Regions from separate parts of the Peribacillus sp. NPDC056705 genome, predicted to be linked through region 1. Evidence: riboswitches for the same ligand, from Rfam matches in the RefSeq annotation. Region 1 holds a riboswitch; each other region holds the start of a gene.
What was found. Region 1 has a riboswitch for glycine ahead of ACFRAK_RS19780 (amino acid permease). Riboswitches for the same ligand answer to the same signal wherever they lie in the genome.

Region 1 (6,776 bases):
CACTACCTTCCTCTGATTCGTCTGATCTACCTTCGTTTTTCGCATCTTATAAATCGCAATCAGCAAAAGAAACCAAACAGGAGTTACGAACAAGGCAACACGAGTATCTTCCGCAAGTGCAAGCACAACAAGTACGAACGCTAGGAAAGCAAGGATCAAGTAATTAGAAATTGGATAAAGTGGTAATTTAAATTTGTTCATTTTCGCTAGATCTGGCCTTGTTTTGCGGTATTTCAAATGACTGATGACAGTAATTCCCCAAATAAAGATGAAACATACTGTAGAAATACTTGTAATTAACGTAAATACTCCTTCGGGCATTAAATAGTTCAAAACAACGGAAGTTAGAATGACGACAGTTGAAAAGGCCAATGCATTGGAAGGTACTTTACGGGCATTAAGTTTTGCAAATGGCACAGGTGCATTTTTATCTTTGGCAAGTGAGTATACCATCCGGCTTGTACTGAAGATTGCGCTGTTACATGCCGAAGCGGCCGATGTTAGGACGACAAAATTGACGATACCGGCAGCTGCAGCGATACCAACTGCCACAAATACTTGGACGAATGGGCTTTCCGATGGGATGATTGCGTTCCACGGATAGACACTCATAATGACAATAAGTGCGCCAATGTAGAAAATTATAATCCGGATAGGAATATTATTGATTGCTTTTGGGATAACTTTCTCTGGATCTTCTGTTTCACCCGCTGTAAGTCCTACAAGTTCAATACCAACAAACGCAAACACTACCATCTGGAATGAGAGGATAAAGCCATTTATTCCATTTGGGAACATACCTTCGTGTCTCCATAGATTTGTGAAACTGGCTGCGCCTGAATCTGTGGAAAAGCCTTTAATAATCATGAAAATACCGATACCAATTAGTGCTAGAATAGCGATAACTTTAATTAATGCGAACCAGAATTCCATTTCGCCAAAAAGTTTTACGGTGGCTAGATTCATAAATAGCAAAATGACAAGCGCAATTAAACCTGGCATCCACTGTGGTACGGAAGGAAACCAATACTGGGTATAAAGACCAACTGCTGTTAAGTCGGCCATTGCGATTGAAATCCAGCAAAACCAGTAGGTCCAGCCAGTAACAAATGCCGCCATATTACCTAAATAGTCTTTTACAAAGTCAACAAAAGAATGATAGTTCAAATTAGATAAGAGTAGTTCTCCAAGAGCGCGCATGATTAAAAAACAAATGACGCCTGTAATCAAGTAAGCAAATAAAATTGATGGCCCAGCTAAATGAATAGATTTACCCGCTCCAAGAAATAATCCCGTTCCGATTGCACCACCAATAGCTATGAGTTGTACGTGCCTGTTTTTTAACCCTCTATCCAACTTTTGTTCCTGCATACGATTCCCCACTTTCTACTTTTATAGGCTACTTGGATTTTTTTCTTTATAAAGGGTCAGTCCTTCAATGAGTTAAATACTTAGCGTACTGGGAGACTGACCCCACTAATGTAAGCGCTTTCCTTAATAGGTACTGGATATAGATTTTTATCAAAATAGATTCATATTCTGTCCCCTTTTTTAATTTTTTTCTAATCTACCAACCTTTTTGAAAAAAATATTGTGCGGTAATCGTTGAAATTAAAAGATTAACTCTTTTTAACAGATTTCAATGCACACTCCTCTCTTTTTCCTTTTTTATCTTTCCAAATACAAAAAGGGCAGGGGAAAGATAGGGGGTTTCCTAACTTCCTCTGTCCTTTTACCTGAGAGTTTAACTCCTTCGGTGGCCTTGGGCTCTCTCCAGAGACGCGTCCAATTGTAGTCCATTTACCTGAGAGATTAGTTCCCTGTTTTTTAGGGTTTGCTCCTTCGGTGCTAAACAACGTTTAGTCTCTCCCACAATCATCATCCGCTGATATAAAGTTGCTTTAATAGTTGTATATTAACGGGTTTTAATGGGAATTTCAACAACTATCCGAAAAATCCCTATTTTCTGAATTTTAAACGCAGACGATATTTTTTTCTGACAGTTCATAAATTAGAAGTTATTAGCTATGCAAAATCAAATTTGTTGTATCGTAGGTGCAAACCAATCCACTTTTGAACTATGCTTAGAATAACGAAGGATTTAGGCATTTTGTCGATTGAAAATACGTCTAGATCTATAGATGGGGGAAGGTAATATTGTCTATATTTTTATCACAATTGATGTATGGAAAAAGAGAAAATTGACGTATTGCGAGACTCGCGAGAATCCTTGCAGCAGTAAAGATTGCTTAGGGGCATCCTCCTTCTCTTCTTTAACAACTTCCTCTTGGTCCCAACCACTTGCTAAATTAGCAATGACGATAATTGCTAGAACCCATCCCCACCACTTCTTTGGCTTCTTTAGCTTGATTTTCTTATCCTTACTCATTTCCGCTCACCACCTTTTTCGACTTTCAATATTTAATGCGAGATTTTCACCCATTACGACTAAACCTATCACACCGATTTGTTGTTTTGCCATGGTCCATTCGTCCCTTCTTAATTATTAGAATCAAGCTTAGCTACTTTGAAATCAATCTTTAAATCTCGTCTCTAGTTATACAATAATAATCCTTATTGATCCAAATTATTTACTTGGATATACGTTACTCCGGTTCTTTCTTCTCCTTTCAGAGCCTGGTTTTGCAGGTAGATAAACACATATTCTTCTTGTAAGATTTAACCCCCACCCTTACAGGGAGAATGCTTGATTATCCTAGTAATGATAATAATTTCTAATTTAATTCTTCTTTTTTCGCCTGGATCATTTCTTTGATTTTTTCTCTAAATTTCTCATTCGTGAAAATATCCTGTGTGGTTGTTAAGTGTCGCTTGGCATGTCTGGAGAAGTTAGTCGCTGCCAACCACTGACCACAATATGGACATGGAAGCTGTGCGTCTACTTGCCATTGTGTCGTTACGAATCTATTTGTATTTGAATTACTTCTTTTTGCAACCTTATTGACTACCTTTGTATTCGTATCGACATAGGATCAGATGCTCTTTTTTACTCTAGCAATGGTGGAAAAACGGAGTCCAACAAAAATGTTTGGGGCGGCACAGAGCGACCATATTTAATGGTCAAAAACGATCCATATGATCCGTAAACTGCATGGAGCTTTAGTGTGAAGAAGCATCAAATAGACCTTACAAACTTAGATCTGACAAAACCAGATACATGGTGGGCTAATACGAAGGAAGTCGAACAAACACAAGAAATTTCTAATATAAAAGCATGGCTACAGTCAAATGGCTATACAGGCAAAGATATTAGAATTATCGCTGTCCCTTTACCTCACCCTTCAAGCACCAACAAGTGGCGGCAGGGTGAGTAAAGGAAGTATTACGATTGAATTTATGGTGAAAGAAAAGGGGAAAGCACTACAACAAAGTGTAATATTAGAAGATGTAGCGGCTTCCAAAATTAGAGACATTATAGGTCTGAGCTTCATGAAAAGCTTTTTAATAGACAAAGTGGATACTGCAAAGGATACGATTAACGTTTCAGGAAAAGGCTTCGGCCATGGTGTCGGACTAAGCCAGTATGGCGCGAAAAAGGCTGGCGAACAGGGAAATACGTATCGCGAGATTCTTGCATTCTATTATGAAGGGACAAGCTTAAAACAAGCTTATAAGCCAGAACCTGAGGAAGTAGAACCAGTAAAGCCGGACCCTTCACCTGTCATTCCAACGCCAATCCCAACACCAGTTCCGGACCCTGCCCCTAAAGATGAAACAGCGCCAACAATTAATGATATAAAAACGTATTATGATACTAAAACAGACCAAGTCAAATTAACCTTTGATACGAATGAAAAAGCGAATGTGACAGTGGAAGTTAAGGATGAAAAAGAGGATATCGTCGCTTCTCTTGTTTCAGGGGACGAAAAGCCATCAGGATCGCAATTAGTCTTTTGGGATGCTTCAAGGGTAAGCACCGGTTCATACACCTTTGAAATTAGAACGATTGATAGTAGTAATAATTCAAGTTCAGCATCTGTTCCATTTTCATTAACAAAGCCTGACACAACGGCACCAGTTATTAATAATACAAATACATCATATGACTCAAAAGCGAATAAGGTTTTTCTAAAGTATGAGACCAATGAAAAATCAAAGGTTACTGTTCAAGTAAAAGACGCAAAAGGTAAAATCCTAGCTACTCCGATCAATAATACAGAGAAAAATGCCGGTATCCAATGGACATCGTGGAATGTATCGAAGGTTTTGAACGGTAAGTACTCATTTGAAATTGCAACGATCGATAGTAATCAAAATAAAAGCTCGGCAACGGTTACATTTACATTAACAAAACCCGATACAACTTCACCTTCCATTAAGTATATAAAAACTTCATATGATTCAAGAACGAATAAAGTTGATTTGAAGTATGAGATTAACGAAAAGGCGAAGGTAACTGTTCAAGTAAAAGATGCAAAAGGCAAAACCGTGGCGACACTGACCAATAATACTAATAAAAATGCCGGTGTCCAAAGTGCATCATGGGATGTATCAAAGGTTTTGAACGGAAAGTATACGTATATAACATTACAGCGATAGATCCAAGTAAGAACAAACCGTGCAACGACGACTTCCAACACATTAAACAAACCGGCAGCGAAGAATATGACTGGTAGGGTCAATGCTACAAAGTTAAATGTCCGTTCCAAACCCTCCATATCAGGGAAAGTTCTTGGCTCTTTGAAGAAAAGCCAAACTGTTACCGTCATTACTAATAGCAGTTCTTGGTACAAAATTAAGTACGGTAAGGAAACAGGTTATGTATATGGAAAATACTTAACGAACGTCCAATAGCGAAATCTATCCATGAAAAGCCCAAGTCAATATTGGGTGAGCACTGAAAAAGACCTTGATTATTTAAAAGCCTGAAGTAAACCAAAAAATTAAACCTTTATAGTTAATTTGGCAACTTGAGGGCAGGAACCGGTAATCTACTTGGTTCATGCTTTTTAAATTGAGCTAAATTCGTTGGTCTCTCGTCCTCCATAAGTCAACCGATATTACTTATGAACAAGAAACGCTCAAAGAAGCTTTAGATACTAATATTTTGTTCAGCTAAACCAATCATTTAACTTCATCTGCAATGATTCCTGGTTAGTGAATCCATATCCAGCTTGTGAATTATAAGAGTAATCACCATTATTAATCGGCAAAAAAACTACTTATTGATAAGAATCGTGTTTCAGCGGTTTTTGCAACAGATGATTTAAAAGTAATAAGTTCAGAGCAAGCGTTTAGCATTACTCAAATAGCCAAAGCCGGATTCAGTGCTGAATCCGGCTTTGGCTGTTTCTACTATTTTTCGAAAATTGCATTTGATAGAAGACGGAACAAGTAATCCGGGTGGTCGCGGAAACCTGCTTCTAACCCAATAAGAGTTACATCTTTATTCTGTTCTTTTACGATTACAGCTTGGCCTTTGGCGGTTATGTTATTTTTCCAGTGACCAGCTACGAAGAAATTATCTGAATCTGCAAGGGTCGCGACGACTTCATCATTATCCGTACCAGTGAACCATGTTGGACGATAGACAAAGCCGATATCATCCTCTCCATATCCTGCTGTTAAACCATTTCCCTCATAATCGACTTTTACGATACCATTACTGTTGGAACCTCCTACATTAATGATGTCGTCTGTAAGACCGAGTGTTTTAGTTGCTCTAGATGCACCAGCACCTACAGCTATATATTTGCCTCCTTCATTTAAGAAGCTTGTCACATTGGCTTTAAACTCATTAAGTTGCCCGGCGTTTTGTAACCCAAATTCTTTATTAGCTTCAGATAGGTTGGTAGAAATGAGACTTTCCGTTCCACTATAGACAAAAATATCAAAACCGTTAAGGGTATTTTTAGCCACTTCGACTGGAGTAACTTCTGTCACATCAAAACCTAGTCTTTTCAAAGCTAGCTTTGTTCCTGCGTGTGATTTCTGTTTACCCATACCTCCATCCTTTAATATAGCCACTTTTAAAGACGTAATAGCCACTGCATTTGCTGGTACCTCAGCAGTTCCAACCTGTAACCCTGATTCTTTCACCGCTGCTGATACCTGATTAGCTACAGCTTTTGCAAAGAAGTTACCTTGTGCATCACGTACAATAGGTATTCCTTGCTTAAGCAATGCATTTACTAAATTTACTGATTGGACAGAACTATTCGGAATCAGAAACGGTCCTTTTCCTGAGACCGTTCCTTGACCTGTAATCTTGTTTACTTTCGTTGCATTGACTTTAATAGGATTTTGTGTGGCTACTGCCTCGAATCCCCAAAGCTCCGGTAAACTCCATGCGGAAATGTCGTACATTGCTGGGGTATCGTTCGTGATGTCTTCCCCATCCCAGAGCATCGTGTTTGCTAATCCTGCCTTCGCCTGATCCATCTCAACGAGATACGTTCCTTTTGGATATGACACTCCATCCGCTTCAAATGCATTCACGGCTTGAACAACTTCAATATCATTATTGATCAAATGATTTACAGCCTTATTCGTAACAGTCGGATCCTTAGGGTCTAGTGGAAGTATGTAGGTTTTTGGAAATAACCCTTCCTGATGAAAAGGATGGTCAAAGTTAATTCCTCTTTTAAAAACTTCAATTTGGTCAGTAATCATGGATTGCTTGTTAGCTGTTGCAAATTTCAGTGCCCCCATAATCGAATTATACATCCATCGTACGCCATCCCAATCATTTGTTGGAGCTTCTAATGTATGACCGTAAGCACCATGATACATCGCATACATTGGTGTGAAAATTG
Region 2 (6,776 bases), on a different contig from region 1:
TCGATAGGAGGGGCGGATTATTTATTGGAAACCGCAACGGCCATCATGACGTGCATGGTCGATACAGGGAGATGGATTCAAGATTTCCTGCAGCATGTGACAAGGGAGTTTGGTACATTTCATGTTGCGGATCCTTATGTTCAAGTGAGCAGCATCATGCCGCAAAAAAGAAATCCGGTTTCCATTGAACATTCCCGTTCGATTGCTAGCAGTGCATATGGTGATGCACTCGCTGCAATGAATATGATCCACAATACACCATTTGGTGATATCGTCGATACGGAAGATGATTTACAGCCGCATTTATATCGAGCATTTTCGAATGCAGGACGTGTCATGAAACTCATGTATGCCGTCATATCGACTTTGCAAGTAAATGGAGAACATACAAAGAAAATGGCCGCAAAATCCAGTATAACGGTTACTGAATTAGCGGATACCTTATCAAGAGATTACGAGATATCCTTTAGAAAAGCTCATTCCATAGCCAGTCATATTGCAAAACGGTCGATAGGTGAAGGGAAGGAGCTTTATGATTGGGACACACAAGACATCAATAAGATCATCAATGAATTCGTTGCAGTGAATTTAACTGAAGACGAATGGAAAAAGATCATCTCTCCCGAATACTTTGTGGAAATTAGAAGCATTCAAGGCGGGCCCAGCCCGAAAGAGGTAACGAGGATGATCGTAAAAAGAAAACAAAAACTGGAGCAACAGTTGCACGAATATAAGGGAATCGTTGAAGCAATGAATGACGGCAGGAAGGCTTTAATGGATTACGGAAGGTACGGGAAAGAAGGATGTGAGTTTTAACAGGCATGAAATCCACGAGTAAAAGCCCGAACCTCTTAAAAAGAGTATTTTTTGTTGGCTTGGACGCAATACGATGCACTTCACTGCGAAAGCTCATATTTTATGATAAATAGTCATTCTTTATAGGGTGACTATTTATTTTGGATTTTTTATTGCAACTGAGATATCCCTAGTAACAATGGATGTATATTATTTCCTTCAGATATGCTGCTTTTTGTAAAATACACAATATAAGGTGGAATGCTAATGTCAAATAGATCTCAGTTCGGGTTTATCCTAGTTTTAATAACCTTCGTAATATCGATTACTTTATGCTTTAACCCTAAATTATTAATACCTAAAGGATATGATTTAGCTATTGATGGTCTGGTAGTATCCCGAACCTTGATGATTATTTTTTCGTTGTATTTATTAGCTAAAATAGGGAATTTGTTTATAAACAAAAAAGATTAGTAGTTTATTATGGGACTTTGTCTTTTGGCTGCTATTAACTTTCTATAATCACTCTTAAGAAAAAGGACATTATGACTTTGGATGTCGATAATAAGGAAGGCTCAGTCTTTTGACTGAGCCTCAATGTTTATCTATCCAAAAAAACAGTTTCAAATTTGTTTCATATATCGTTAATGGATTTAGGTTCCAACTGAACCGCGTGCTTTCTGAAAGCAAGACTTACCGTGATCATCACAATGAAATTGACCGCCAAGGCGATGATTCCCACATTCAAATCTTTTGCGGCTTGCGGCAAGGATGGAAACAAGGTTCCTATAGTTGAAGAACTGAGTGTAATGCAGATTACGATGAATAATCCGGTGATAATGCCGGCGATTGCGCCATATTTATTGATGGGATTATTCTTCTTCAGACTAAAGAGCAGGGACGGGAATAGCTGTGTAATGAGACTGTAGCCCATTAGAATTAATGCTGACATCGTTTCGCCGCCGTTTAAGGTGAAGTAGACGGCTATAAGGGCAATGACTGGAACAAGGAACTTTGCCAATCGTACAACGTGGCGATCGGACACTGCAGGTGCAAATTCCTTATAGACGTTTTTCGCGAGCAGTGTAGCGACGCTCATCAAAAGCATGGATCCCGGCACCAACGCGGTCAACAATCCAGCTCCGCCGATTATGCCTATAAACCATGGATCAAAGGTCTCGATCGAAAGGCGCAGCAATGAGAGGTCTGCATCTGCCCCAACAAGTCCGGGCACTTTCAATATAGCTGTAAACCCAACGAAAAAGACGAATAACAGCATGAGCGTATATAAAGGACTGATGATGGCATTCTTTCGAAATACCTTGCCGCTGCGTGCTGAAAAGACAGCGCTGAAAACTTGCGGCCACATATAGAAACCGAATACGAGCAATATTACCGTGGAGATAAACCATGATACGCTAAGTCCCTGGTCAGGGAACTTTAGAAAACCAGGTTTGGCCGCATCAATCGCTTCAAACATCGGCTGAAATCCGCCAAAGTAATGGATCGGCAGATAAATCCCCAAAAATCCTATTATGGCGACCATCATGATATCTTTAATGACCGCTGTCCAAACAGAACCGTGTATTCCGGAGATCATCACATAAATGGTAAGGCTGATCGCCCCCATCCAAACTGCCTCGGGCATTGAGATGGCACCATAAGATGCCTCTGAGACAATGATTCCCAATCCTTTCAGCTGCACGACGATCACTGGAATCATCGACACCACACCGACAAGTGCAGCCAAAATTCCTAAACTGGGACTCTTATATTTGCTCACAAAGAAATCGGATTGAGACATCAGTTTATTTTCTTTGGCATATTTCCATATTTCCGGAAGGAGCCAATAGGATAATACGTAAGACAAAGTAATGTAAATTAGAACATATAGAGCGGGTGCGCCCTTGCCATATGCCCAGCCGCTGCCGCCAAGGAAGGAGAAGGTCGTATAGATTTCACCGGCCATCAGCAGAAAGACGAAAATCGCACCAAAACCACGTCCGCCCACCGTCCATTGTTCCAAGTCCATATCTTTTCCTTTTGAAGAGCGTATCCCTAAAAATATCGATAGAAGTAAAAATGCTAAAATGATTAAGAGAGCAATATTCATTTCGGGTCACCTTCCCGATTCCTGGGATCCAGCTTATACATGATGCCCAATATGGCAGAGGTAAGGACAACCCACATAGCCATCCAGAACATATTGAAAGGCATCCCTAATACGTATGGTTCTATTTTATTAACAAAAGGTAGAAATCCTAGTATGCCTATAAAAGGAACTAGAGTAAGGATATATATAATCTTCATTAAACAAACCCCTCCGTTTTAAATAAGTGAAACGTCCATCAATGGGGTTTATTCTTCAATGCCACTGATGGCTTTGGTGAACCAAACCGGGAAGGAAAATTCATGCAAGACGGATTTACCTTCTTTTAAAAAGGTCCGATGATATATAATAGCTTACACTATTTTGATATAAAATTTAATGGAGTTGGGTGATATATTTTAGCAAAAAAGCGCCAACTGCCTAATCTTGATATGTTTCTTAGATGGAGAAAGCCTTGAATTCGAATTGAATTCAAGACTTTATTTCCTTTAGCTATTTTTTTTCCGATAGTTATATAGTATCACCAAGAGTATGAACCAGATCGGGGTCAAAAGCAGTGATAGTCGTGTAGCTTCAGCGAATAGCATAACAATAAGGATGAATAGGAATAATCCTAAAATAGCGTAATTGACAAAGGGTGTAAAAGGAGCCTTGAAAGTCGATTGAGCTCTTAGATCAGGCCTTGTTTTCGAATATTTGATATGGGAGATCAAGATGATGCTCCATACCCAAATGAAACAGATGGCACTGATGGTCGTCACCACGGTAAACGCCTGTTCCGGTATCAGCTTGCTCAATAATGCCCCTATTGATACAACGATGGTGGATGTTAATAAGGCATTGCTTGGAACAGCCTGTTTATTTAATTTTTCCAGTTTAGCAGGGGCTTCGCCATTCCTGCTTAACGTATAGAGTATCCGGCTTGTTGAAAATAAACCGCTGTTGCATGCAGAAGCAGCGGATGTCAACACGACGAAGTTGATGATTCCTGCAGCGACAGGAATGCCGATTAACGCAAAGACCTCTACAAATGGGCTGCTCGTGGCATCAAGTTGTGTCCATGGGTTGACACAGAGAATGACGAATAGGGCACCCACATAGAAAAGTAAAATCCGGACAGGGATTTTATTGATGGCAGAGGGAATGTTCTTTCTCGGGTTCGCCGTTTCCGCTGCGGAAACCCCGACCAATTCGACACCGACAAATGAGAAGACGACTAACTGTAAAGATAATAGGAATCCGGAAATGCCATTGGGGAACATGCCCCCATGATTCCATAGGTTCGTTACGGAAACCGTTCCGGTATTGGTATTGAAGCCGATGATCAAAAGAATGATTCCTACGATGATCAAGGCAATGATCGTGACTACTTTAATGATGGCAAACCAGAATTCCAATTCGCCGAATAACTTAACGGTCAATAGGTTCAACCCTAACAGAATGACTAGGCATATTAGGGCCGGAATCCATTGAGGGATATCGAACCAATATTGTATATAGACACCGACAGCTATGATATCGGCCATTGCGGTCATGATCCAACAGAACCAATATGTCCAACCTGTCACGAATCCAGCCCATGGACCGACATATTCGGTTGCAAATTCAGTGAATGATGCATAACCTGCATTGGATAATAGCAATTCGCCCAGCGCCCTCATCACAAAAAACAAAGCAATTCCTATTATCAGATAGGAGAATATAATGGAAGGTCCAGCCAATTGTATGGCTTTTCCGGATCCTAAAAATAAACCGGTGCCAATGGTTCCTCCTATTGCAATCAGTTGTACATGTCGATTTTTTAAATCTCTTTTTAATTCCTGTTTAGCCAATTCTTGCGCCCCCGTTTTTTATAGTCTTGTTAGTGAATGATTTCAACCTGCATGGTCTTGGAGAGATGGGCGTGATTTTTTGCCCTGCTTGCCTATTCCATGGTTTTCAAGAGTGTAGTTTTAAGTCCAATCACAAATTGGACAATAAAAAAAGAGATTGGATAATACCAATCTCTTAAAGGGTTCAGAATAACAATTCTATCATTCGTTACTCTTCTGTCCTTTTGCCTGAGATTGTGAATCCTTCGGCGCTGCATCTTGTACAGTCTCTCCAGAAGCTGCTCCTGCTATAGTGTCATCCATAGCATTCATCGCTTGCTTGTATGCGGTTGTGAATAAATGTCTGTCAGTGTTAATCTTCCACTGTTGGATCATTCATTATGCTTATAAAATAATATTGGAATTCTATCATCTATTTTTCGATTGGTCAACAAATTTTTTTGAAATGAAACAGGCATTATCCGCAGTTTAATAGTGGTCTGTATTTAACTTAAGGTTTAAGCAGAAATGATAGTTTTCCACTCTTTTTGAACGAACACTATTATAAAATACTGAACATCATTTTTTTAAAATGATATTTTAAGATTAGAAAAATCGACAAGATATTATTGGTAACTGTTTATTTCAAAAATACAATTGTATTTTTACAGAATATTTACTATTATAAGATAAGAAAACATAATTGAAGTGTTATGTAATATTGATTACGATAAAGCAATTCTAATTAAAAGAGAGTCGTTCGTGGCAAGGATGGAAAAGCATTACCGATATTGCATCTGGGGGAGTTAATCATGTCGAACAAGGAATTAAAGAGAGGGCTGGAATCAAGACATATTCAAATGATAGCCTTGGGCGGAACCATCGGGGTCGGGTTATTCATGGGATCTGCGAGCACGATCAAATGGACCGGGCCCTCTGTAATGCTTGCTTATGCAATCGCAGGTATTTTTATATTTTTCATCATGCGTTCCATGGGTGAGATGCTATATTTAGAACCGACTACAGGTTCTTTTGCAACCTTTGCGAGCAGCTATATACATCCCTTGGCAGGTTATATGACTGCTTGGAGCAATTGGTTTCAATGGGTAATCGTCGGAATGTCCGAAATCATCGCAGTTGGGTTGTATATGCAATATTGGTTCCCGGAGTTACCTGCTTGGATACCAGGTGTGGTCGCCATGATCATCTTGGGGGCGGCAAACCTTATTTCGGTAAAATCCTTCGGGGAATTTGAATTTTGGTTTGCACTTATAAAAATCATAACGATTATATTGATGATCATTGCTGGCCTTGGCCTTATCTTCTTTGGAATAGGGAATGGCGGGGATGCTATTGGATTATCGAATCTTTGGGCAAATGGCGGCTTCTTTACGGGAGGCTGGAAAGGATTCTTCTTCGCGCTTTCCCTTGTCGTGGCTGCCTATCAAGGCGTTGAGCTTATCGGCATCACAGCCGGAGAAGCGAAAGATCCAACCAAGACCGTAACAAAAGCGATCCAATCAATCATATGGCGCATTTTAATTTTCTACATTGGTGCCATATTCGTCATCGTGACCGTCTTCCCTTGGGATCAACTGGATGACTTAGGCAGTCCGTTTGTTTCAACCTTTGCCAAAATAGGTATCACTGCAGCGGCAGGCATCATCAATTTTGTCGTAATCACTGCAGCAATGTCTGGATGCAACAGTGGGATTTTCAGTGCAGGACGTATGCTTTACACACTGGCATTGAATGGCCAAGCCCCGAAAGCCTTTGCTAAAGTATCAAAAAATGGAGTGCCGGCATATTGCACGATCGCTGTACTTTTAGGATTGGGCATCGGGGTTATCCTGAATTACCTTGCACCGCCGCAATTATTCCTTTATGTGTACAGTGCGAGTGTATTGCCCGGGATGATTCCATGGTTTGTCATACTTATCAGTGAGCTTAAATTCAGAAAGGTGAATGCTTCTGAAATGGAGAAACATCCGTTCAAAATGCCGTTGGCCCCTTTCAGTAACTATGCGACAATTGCCTTTTTACTGATGGTGCTGGTCGGT
Region 3 (6,776 bases), on a different contig from region 1:
GAACATTTCTGAATTTCAGGTTGAGAAGGATGGCGGCGCCATTGTAATAAATATAACGGATAAAGCAGGGACTACTTTCAGTCGAAGATTTCACCCATTCATTAGGAATGTTGCGAAAGTCGATGAATAATCAGAAAGGAGTCGTTTTCCCGATGGTCATGATTGTAGCGAGTGTTTTCATCATGTTCACGATACTAATGATAGACCAGTTTATCATTGATAAAAAGTTTTATAAAGAAGTGGAAGAATCGCTTGTGGCCGACCACCTTGTCCATCTAGCCATCAAGGATGTGACGGCAGATTGGGGCGAAGAGATTCCAAAAATCATCCAGGGGGAAATTTCATATCCCAATGGTGTGGTGCGGTATTCCTTGATGAAACAAGAAGGTCCTTACGTATATATCGAGTTTTCTTCCACGACCAAAAATGATCGCGAGGGGAGGGTCATCATTCAATACGATAAAGAAGCTGGGCAAGTGAAGGAATGGTTGGAAAAGCAGGCTGTGTAATACGAAAATCAACACTTTTTTTAAATGGAACGCGACAGGTTCACGTGTTCAGGGTACAAGCGAAGGAATAAAAGGAGCGTAAACCGGGCATACTTTGCATAGGGTGATGATTTTAAATGTCTACAAACGCTTATATAAAATATCTGACGCAGCAGCTTGTCGAGTATTTTAATCTGACGAAAAAAGAACGAAAAGAAAAGCGCCGTCACAGAAAAGAGGATAAAAATCATGGTATGTCCCATTGGTTTGGCATTGTCCCTTTTGCTTTGTCGATGTTCGTAAGGAAAAATATCAAAAAATGAAACAGATGTCCCGAACTTAGGACATCTGTTTCTTTTCGTTCTATACTTATCCCAATGCCCTATCTGACAGGTAGAATAATCCTCCGTTTATGATGGATATTCTGATGTTGGGTTCATATTGGGCTTTTAGTGCTTCTTTCTCGGTATAATAACTCTCACTTTTTTCGTCCATATCCTTGTAAAAATGCTCCAATAAATTCAAATCATTCTGCCAGCGCAGCATTGCTTCCTCCGCCCAGGAATGGTCATCATCCTCGAAACTGGTCCTGATGTATGTATCCAGTCTTGCCAATCCACTCTTGGGCATGATTAAAGGTGAAAGCGTAAAGGAGTAATCCGGTATTTTTGGGGTGACCTTTACAGGTAAAACCCGATGGTGAAACCCTTCCATGATTTCACCCGAGATTAAATTCAATCCGATCGACATGAAAGTATCTTTTTTACGGTCGCATTGATAGGATATTTTCACATTCAGGGTCAGCCAAGGAAACAAAGGATTATTTCCGCCGCCCTTTGGTGGAGGAGCATCCTCAAAAAGTCTAGTATACCCTGCCAGCTTTTTGGTTGATTGAATAATCTGATGTAGGCGTGGGGAGCCAAAATGAATCATTTCTCCCTTTAAATCGGCTGGAGCCTGTTCTGGATCGGTAATGAAAGTCATCTGTGCTGGGTTCGGAACGCCACCTGTTTTTTCTAGATAATGCCAATAAAAGGGTCTATTCATCAATTCTTTATCCATTTCAATCGTCAATTGGACTGTAAGGTGGGCCGGCGCATTATCCAGTATTTCACAATCGTTGGCCTTAAAGTAAGTTTTTAAAAAATCATGAATTTCCCGTTGCTGCATGAACCTCACCTTCCTTCATGGATTGGGCGAATTGGATTAATGATGAAAAATTATCCATCTTGATCTTCATTTCGCCCTCTGTTTTGGACTCGCCGACCACATCGATTAAATATTCTTCAATGTTGTTAATATCCAGTTTGGTTAGAATATCATCCAATTCTCCAATTACTTTTTCAAATAAATTTATTTTTTCGTATAGTAACTTCAGAATATGTTCTTCTACTGTATTTTTCGTGGCAAAGTTATAAATCATTACATCTTCTTCCTGACCAAGGCGGTGAATCCGTCCAATTCTCTGTTCGAGCCTCATGGGGTTCCATGGCAGGTCAAAATTAATCAAGTGATGGCAAAACTGAAGGTTTATCCCTTCCCCGCCAGCTTCTGTTGCAATTAATACCTGTATATTCTTTTGGAATAATTCTCTCATCCAGTCTTTCTTTCCGCGCTTAAAACCGCCTCGGAAAGGAACCGAAGAAATTCCATTCTGCTGAAGGTACCATTGGAGATATAGCTGAGTCGCCCGGTATTCGGTAAAGATAATCACTTTGTCATCAATTTTCTTGATCAGTTCCAAAGCTTTTTCAGCCTTGGAGTTTTGAACTGTTTCATTCACCTTAGAAAATAAATCATCAAGCTTTGCCAAAAAGTCAGGGGAAGGCTGATCATATTTTTCTTTCATATTCTTTAAAGTATAAAAGACCGCCTCTCTGCTGCTGCATGCTTCCCTTTGGAGGGTGAGAGCCGAAAAGGCGCTTCCTTTTGATCCATCCGAAATAGGCTTGAATTTGGAAACAGCATCATACAATGCCTGTTCCGTTGGAGAAAATTCAATGGTGATGGTTTCCACATGCCGTTTTGTCCATTCAATGCCAGTATCGGCCCGCCGGTTTCGAATCATGACAGTATTGACCAGTTCCTTTAGGTGTTCATCTTCAATGATGTTGCGGCCTTTCCCTTTATACTTTTCCGAAAAGAGCGAAGCATTTCCCAAGTGGCCCGGTTTCAATAACGAAACGAGGTGAAAAATCTCCTCGACTTTATTTTGAATCGGAGTGGCTGTCAGGAGTAAACAAAATTTCTTTTTCAGATTTTGGACGAATTCATAGTTCTTCGTCTTATTATTTTTAAGTTTATGAGCCTCATCAATAATGATGAAGTCATATTCCTGAGTGAAAATGATATCTCGATGTGGAGCGCGTTTCGCTGTATCGATGGATGAAATGACTACATCACAGGATTCCCAAACATAACTTTTTCTCTGAACGACTGCAGGTATATGAAACTTGGTATTCAATTCAAAAGCCCATTGTGTGACAAGGGAGGCTGGAACAAGGATCAATACTTTTTTTACAAGGCCCCTAATCATATACTCTTTTAGGATCAAGCCTGCTTCAATTGTTTTTCCGAGCCCCACCTCATCAGCTAAAATGGCCTTTCCATTCATCTTTTCCACCACTTGCTTCGCTGCTTCCAATTGATGGGGAAGCGGGGTTAACTGCGGAAGGTGCTTGGGCGCCTGTAAACCTTCAAAATCAGGGATGATAAGATTTTCCTCCATTTGAACCGCCAACTTATAAAGCTCCCAATTTCCCCATGGACCGTCATTTTCCATTTTTTGCAGAAGCTCGTCATTCCATTCAGAATTGAAGGATATATTGATTTTCATAGAAATAACTCCCTCTTAAATCATAATTTCCTTAATAAAGGGTCAAAACCCGAACATTTCGTATGTGAAGTAAGAAAAATATTTCTCTTCAAAAGATATTGCAGAGATAAGTTTCTTAGGGTAGGATATAAGTATATTTAGAAAATTCAATTTCCAAACGCTACAAAGAATCTTTGTACATCTATTTTGCAGTTCGCGTTTTCTTAGTATGGGCTATAGGCTCTTAATTTATCCAAGATTACTGAAGGAGACACTCAAACGGTTTCTGAAGTTTTAGGAGAATTGGCAGAGAATGCATTCCATGATGCTCAAAGGTTTTACCGATGCTTGGGGCTATTTCGCTTCCTTTCATTGGCGAAACATTCATATGCGGGTGAAGATAAGGGGAGAGACTACGGATGTAGCGCCGAAGGAGCAAACTTAGCAGTGAATCTCTCAGGCAAAAGAACTCTTATTGGACGCAACTCTGGAGAGCGCCGCCCGTTTTGGGACGGCCACCAAAGGGGAAAACCTATTACATAGGTAAACTTTCAGGTTTCAGGACAGAGAAAAAGCTCAAATGGGCTTTCTCTGTCCTTTTTTGTGCTTTTTTCACATCATGAATCAGGATATACCTGATGCGAAATGACAAGAAGCTTTTGATAATGAAGCCAATCAATTTTTTAAAAAAATCTGAAGGGGGTCATTTTTTGACCAATTTAAAAAGAACACCACTATTTGAGGTTTATCGTGAATACGGAGGTAAAACGATCGATTTTGGCGGCTGGGAACTTCCTGTCCAATTTTCGGGTATTAAGGACGAACATGAAGCCGTACGTACAAAAGCGGGGTTATTCGATGTTTCCCATATGGGGGAAGTCGATGTTAAGGGTCCTGGAAGCCTTTCCTTTTTACAGAAGATGCTGACTAATGATATATCAAAGCTGCAGCAGGGCGGTGCCCAATATACCGCCATGTGTTATGAAAACGGAGGCACGGTTGATGATCTTATCGTGTATAAAAGGGCAGAGGACGACTATCTGCTTGTGGTCAATGCAGCGAATACAGAAAAAGATTTCAATTGGCTTCAAGCTAATTTAACGGAAGATGTCCAAATTACGAATGTATCGAGTGACTATACACAGCTGGCACTTCAAGGACCATCTGCAGAAAAGATATTACAAAAACTATCGGGAAATACTGACTTAAGTGAAATTGGATTTTTCAAGTTCAAGGAAAATGTCCTGATTAACGGTATCTCCACGTTGGTATCCCGTACTGGATACACTGGTGAAGATGGTTTTGAGATATATAGTGACAGTGAAAATGGTCCTGCCCTTTGGAAGGCGATTATGGAAGCCGGAAAGGAAGAGGGGGTTCAGCCGATTGGTTTAGGTGCTCGTGATACCCTGCGTTTTGAAGCGAAGCTGCCGCTGTATGGGCAGGAGCTTTCAGCGGACATCACCCCGATAGAAGCCGGTATTGGTTTTGCAGTGAAAGTGGATAAGGAAGTGGATTTTTTCGGGAAAGCCGTTCTTGCTGAGCAAAAGGAGAATGGAGCTCCCCGCAAGCTTGTGGGAATTGAAATGATTGACCGTGGCATTCCGCGTCATGGGTATAAGATCTACAGCGGTGATAAAGTCATTGGTGAGGTCACGACCGGTACCCAATCACCCACATTGAAGAAAAACGTGGGATTGGTAATTATCGATAAGGAATTTTCGGTACTGGATGCGGAAGTCGAAGTGGAAATCCGTTCCAAGCGTTTGAAAGCCGTTATCATACAAACACCTTTTTATAAAAAACCACGTAAATAGAGGGGAATGGTCATTAGATGAAACATCGTTATTTACCCATGACAGAGCAAGATAAACAAGAAATGCTGGAAGTGATAGGGGTATCTTCTGCTCAAGAACTTTTCAATGATATCCCTGAAAGCGTTCGTTTTCAAGGAGAATACTATATTAAGCCTGCTAAATCGGAACCTGCATTAATGAAAGAATTATCAAGGCTAGCTGCCAAGAATGCGGACCTTAAAAACTATGCTTCCTTCCTTGGTGCGGGTGTCTATGATCATTACGCACCGGTCATCGTCGATCATGTTTTATCCCGTTCTGAGTTTTATACGGCTTATACACCGTATCAGCCAGAAATTTCACAGGGTGAGCTTCAGGCGATCTTCGAATATCAAACGATGATATGCGAATTGACGGGAATGGATGTAGCTAACTCCTCCATGTATGATGGCGGGACGGCGCTAGCCGAAGCAGCCATGCTTGCTTCAGGCCAGACGCGGCGCAAGAAGATTCTCATTTCAGGAACCGTTCATCCTGAATCAAGGGAAGTTGTGAAGACATATGCGAAAGGGCAACGGGTGGAAGTGGTCGAAATTCCTTATAAAGACGGTGTGACGGATTTAGCTGCTTTAAGGGAATTGGCGAATGATGACATTGCAGGAGTGATCGTGCAATATCCGAACTTTTTTGGCCGCATCGAGCCATTGAAAGAAATGGAGGAAATCATTCATGGTGTCAAGTCCATGTTTATCGTTTCCAGTAACCCGCTTGCATTGGGAGCTTTGACATCCCCTGGAGCACTCGGTGCAGATATCGTAACGGGGGATGCCCAGCCATTCGGCATTCCAGCGGCATTTGGGGGACCTCATTGTGGCTATTTTGCCGTTACTAATAAACTTGTTCGGAAAGTTCCGGGCCGACTCGTCGGTCAAACGGTGGATGAAAATGGTAAAAGGGGGTTTGTACTGACCCTTCAAGCTCGTGAACAGCACATCCGCCGTGACAAAGCCACATCCAACATTTGTTCCAATCAAGCTTTGAATGCCTTGGCAGCTTCTGTCGCAATGACCGCGCTTGGGAAAAAGGGTGTCAAAGAAATGGCTGTGCAAAATATTCAAAAAGCGCATTATGCGAAAAAAACAATTATGGCAAAAGGGGTGGAAGTGATATTCGACGGTCCTTCATTTAATGAATTTGTCATTAAACTGCCTGCTTCGTTTTCAGAAATCAATAAAAACCTTTTTGAAAAAGGGATGATCGGCGGCTTCGATTTAGGGACGGTTTATCCTGAGCTGAAAGATCATATGCTGGTCGCGGTAACTGAACTTAGAACTAAAGAAGAAATTGATGCACTTGCGCAGGAATTGGGGGATCAACATGAATAATCAAGATCAATCACTCATTTTTGAAATCAGTACTTCCGGCCGAATCGGATACAGTCTGCCAGAAATGGATGTTGCAACTATTTCGCTCGAAGAAATCCTTCCTGCCGACTACATCCGTGAAGAAGAGGCAGAACTTCCTGAGGTGTCCGAACTTGATATCATGCGTCATTATACAGCACTTTCCAAGCGGAATCATGGGGTGGATTCGGGTTTTTATCCGCTGGGTTCATGCACGATGAAATATAATCCGAAAATAAATGAAAATGTGGCGCGCTTCAACGGTTTTGCCCAT

Region 2: linked by a shared signal. The riboswitch ahead of ACFRAK_RS10065 (amino acid permease) and the one ahead of ACFRAK_RS19780 (amino acid permease) in region 1 are both predicted to bind glycine.
Region 3: linked by a shared signal. The riboswitch ahead of gcvT (glycine cleavage system aminomethyltransferase GcvT) and the one ahead of ACFRAK_RS19780 (amino acid permease) in region 1 are both predicted to bind glycine.

The regions. Positions count from the first base shown of each region.
Region 1 is NZ_JBHTYI010000020.1:40,367-47,142, forward strand. It holds gene ACFRAK_RS19780 (amino acid permease) at 1-1,371, opposite strand, end outside; glycine riboswitch at 1,723-1,779, opposite strand; glycine riboswitch at 1,783-1,882, opposite strand; gene ACFRAK_RS19785 (hypothetical protein) at 2,162-2,389, opposite strand; partial or broken gene ACFRAK_RS29825 (NAD(P)-binding domain-containing protein) at 2,408-2,482, opposite strand; gene ACFRAK_RS19790 (hypothetical protein) at 3,126-3,335, shown strand; gene ACFRAK_RS19795 (hypothetical protein) at 3,328-4,560, shown strand; gene ACFRAK_RS19800 (SH3 domain-containing protein) at 4,627-4,815, shown strand; gene ACFRAK_RS19805 (M14 family zinc carboxypeptidase) at 5,317-6,776, opposite strand, start outside.
Region 2 is NZ_JBHTYI010000006.1:26,824-33,599, reverse strand. It holds gene argH (argininosuccinate lyase) at 1-816, shown strand, start outside; gene ACFRAK_RS10075 (sodium:solute symporter family protein) at 1,430-2,908, opposite strand; gene ACFRAK_RS10070 (DUF3311 domain-containing protein) at 2,905-3,105, opposite strand; gene ACFRAK_RS10065 (amino acid permease) at 3,394-4,737, opposite strand; glycine riboswitch at 4,944-5,022, opposite strand; gene ACFRAK_RS10060 (amino acid permease) at 5,529-6,776, shown strand, end outside.
Region 3 is NZ_JBHTYI010000007.1:130,992-137,767, forward strand. It holds gene comGF (competence type IV pilus minor pilin ComGF) at 1-130, shown strand, start outside; gene comGG (competence type IV pilus minor pilin ComGG) at 123-509, shown strand; gene ACFRAK_RS11870 (YqzE family protein) at 626-811, shown strand; gene ACFRAK_RS11875 (YqhG family protein) at 858-1,658, opposite strand; gene ACFRAK_RS11880 (DEAD/DEAH box helicase) at 1,636-3,324, opposite strand; glycine riboswitch at 3,698-3,785, shown strand; glycine riboswitch at 3,789-3,872, shown strand; gene gcvT (glycine cleavage system aminomethyltransferase GcvT) at 4,014-5,120, shown strand; gene gcvPA (aminomethyl-transferring glycine dehydrogenase subunit GcvPA) at 5,138-6,484, shown strand; gene gcvPB (aminomethyl-transferring glycine dehydrogenase subunit GcvPB) at 6,477-6,776, shown strand, end outside.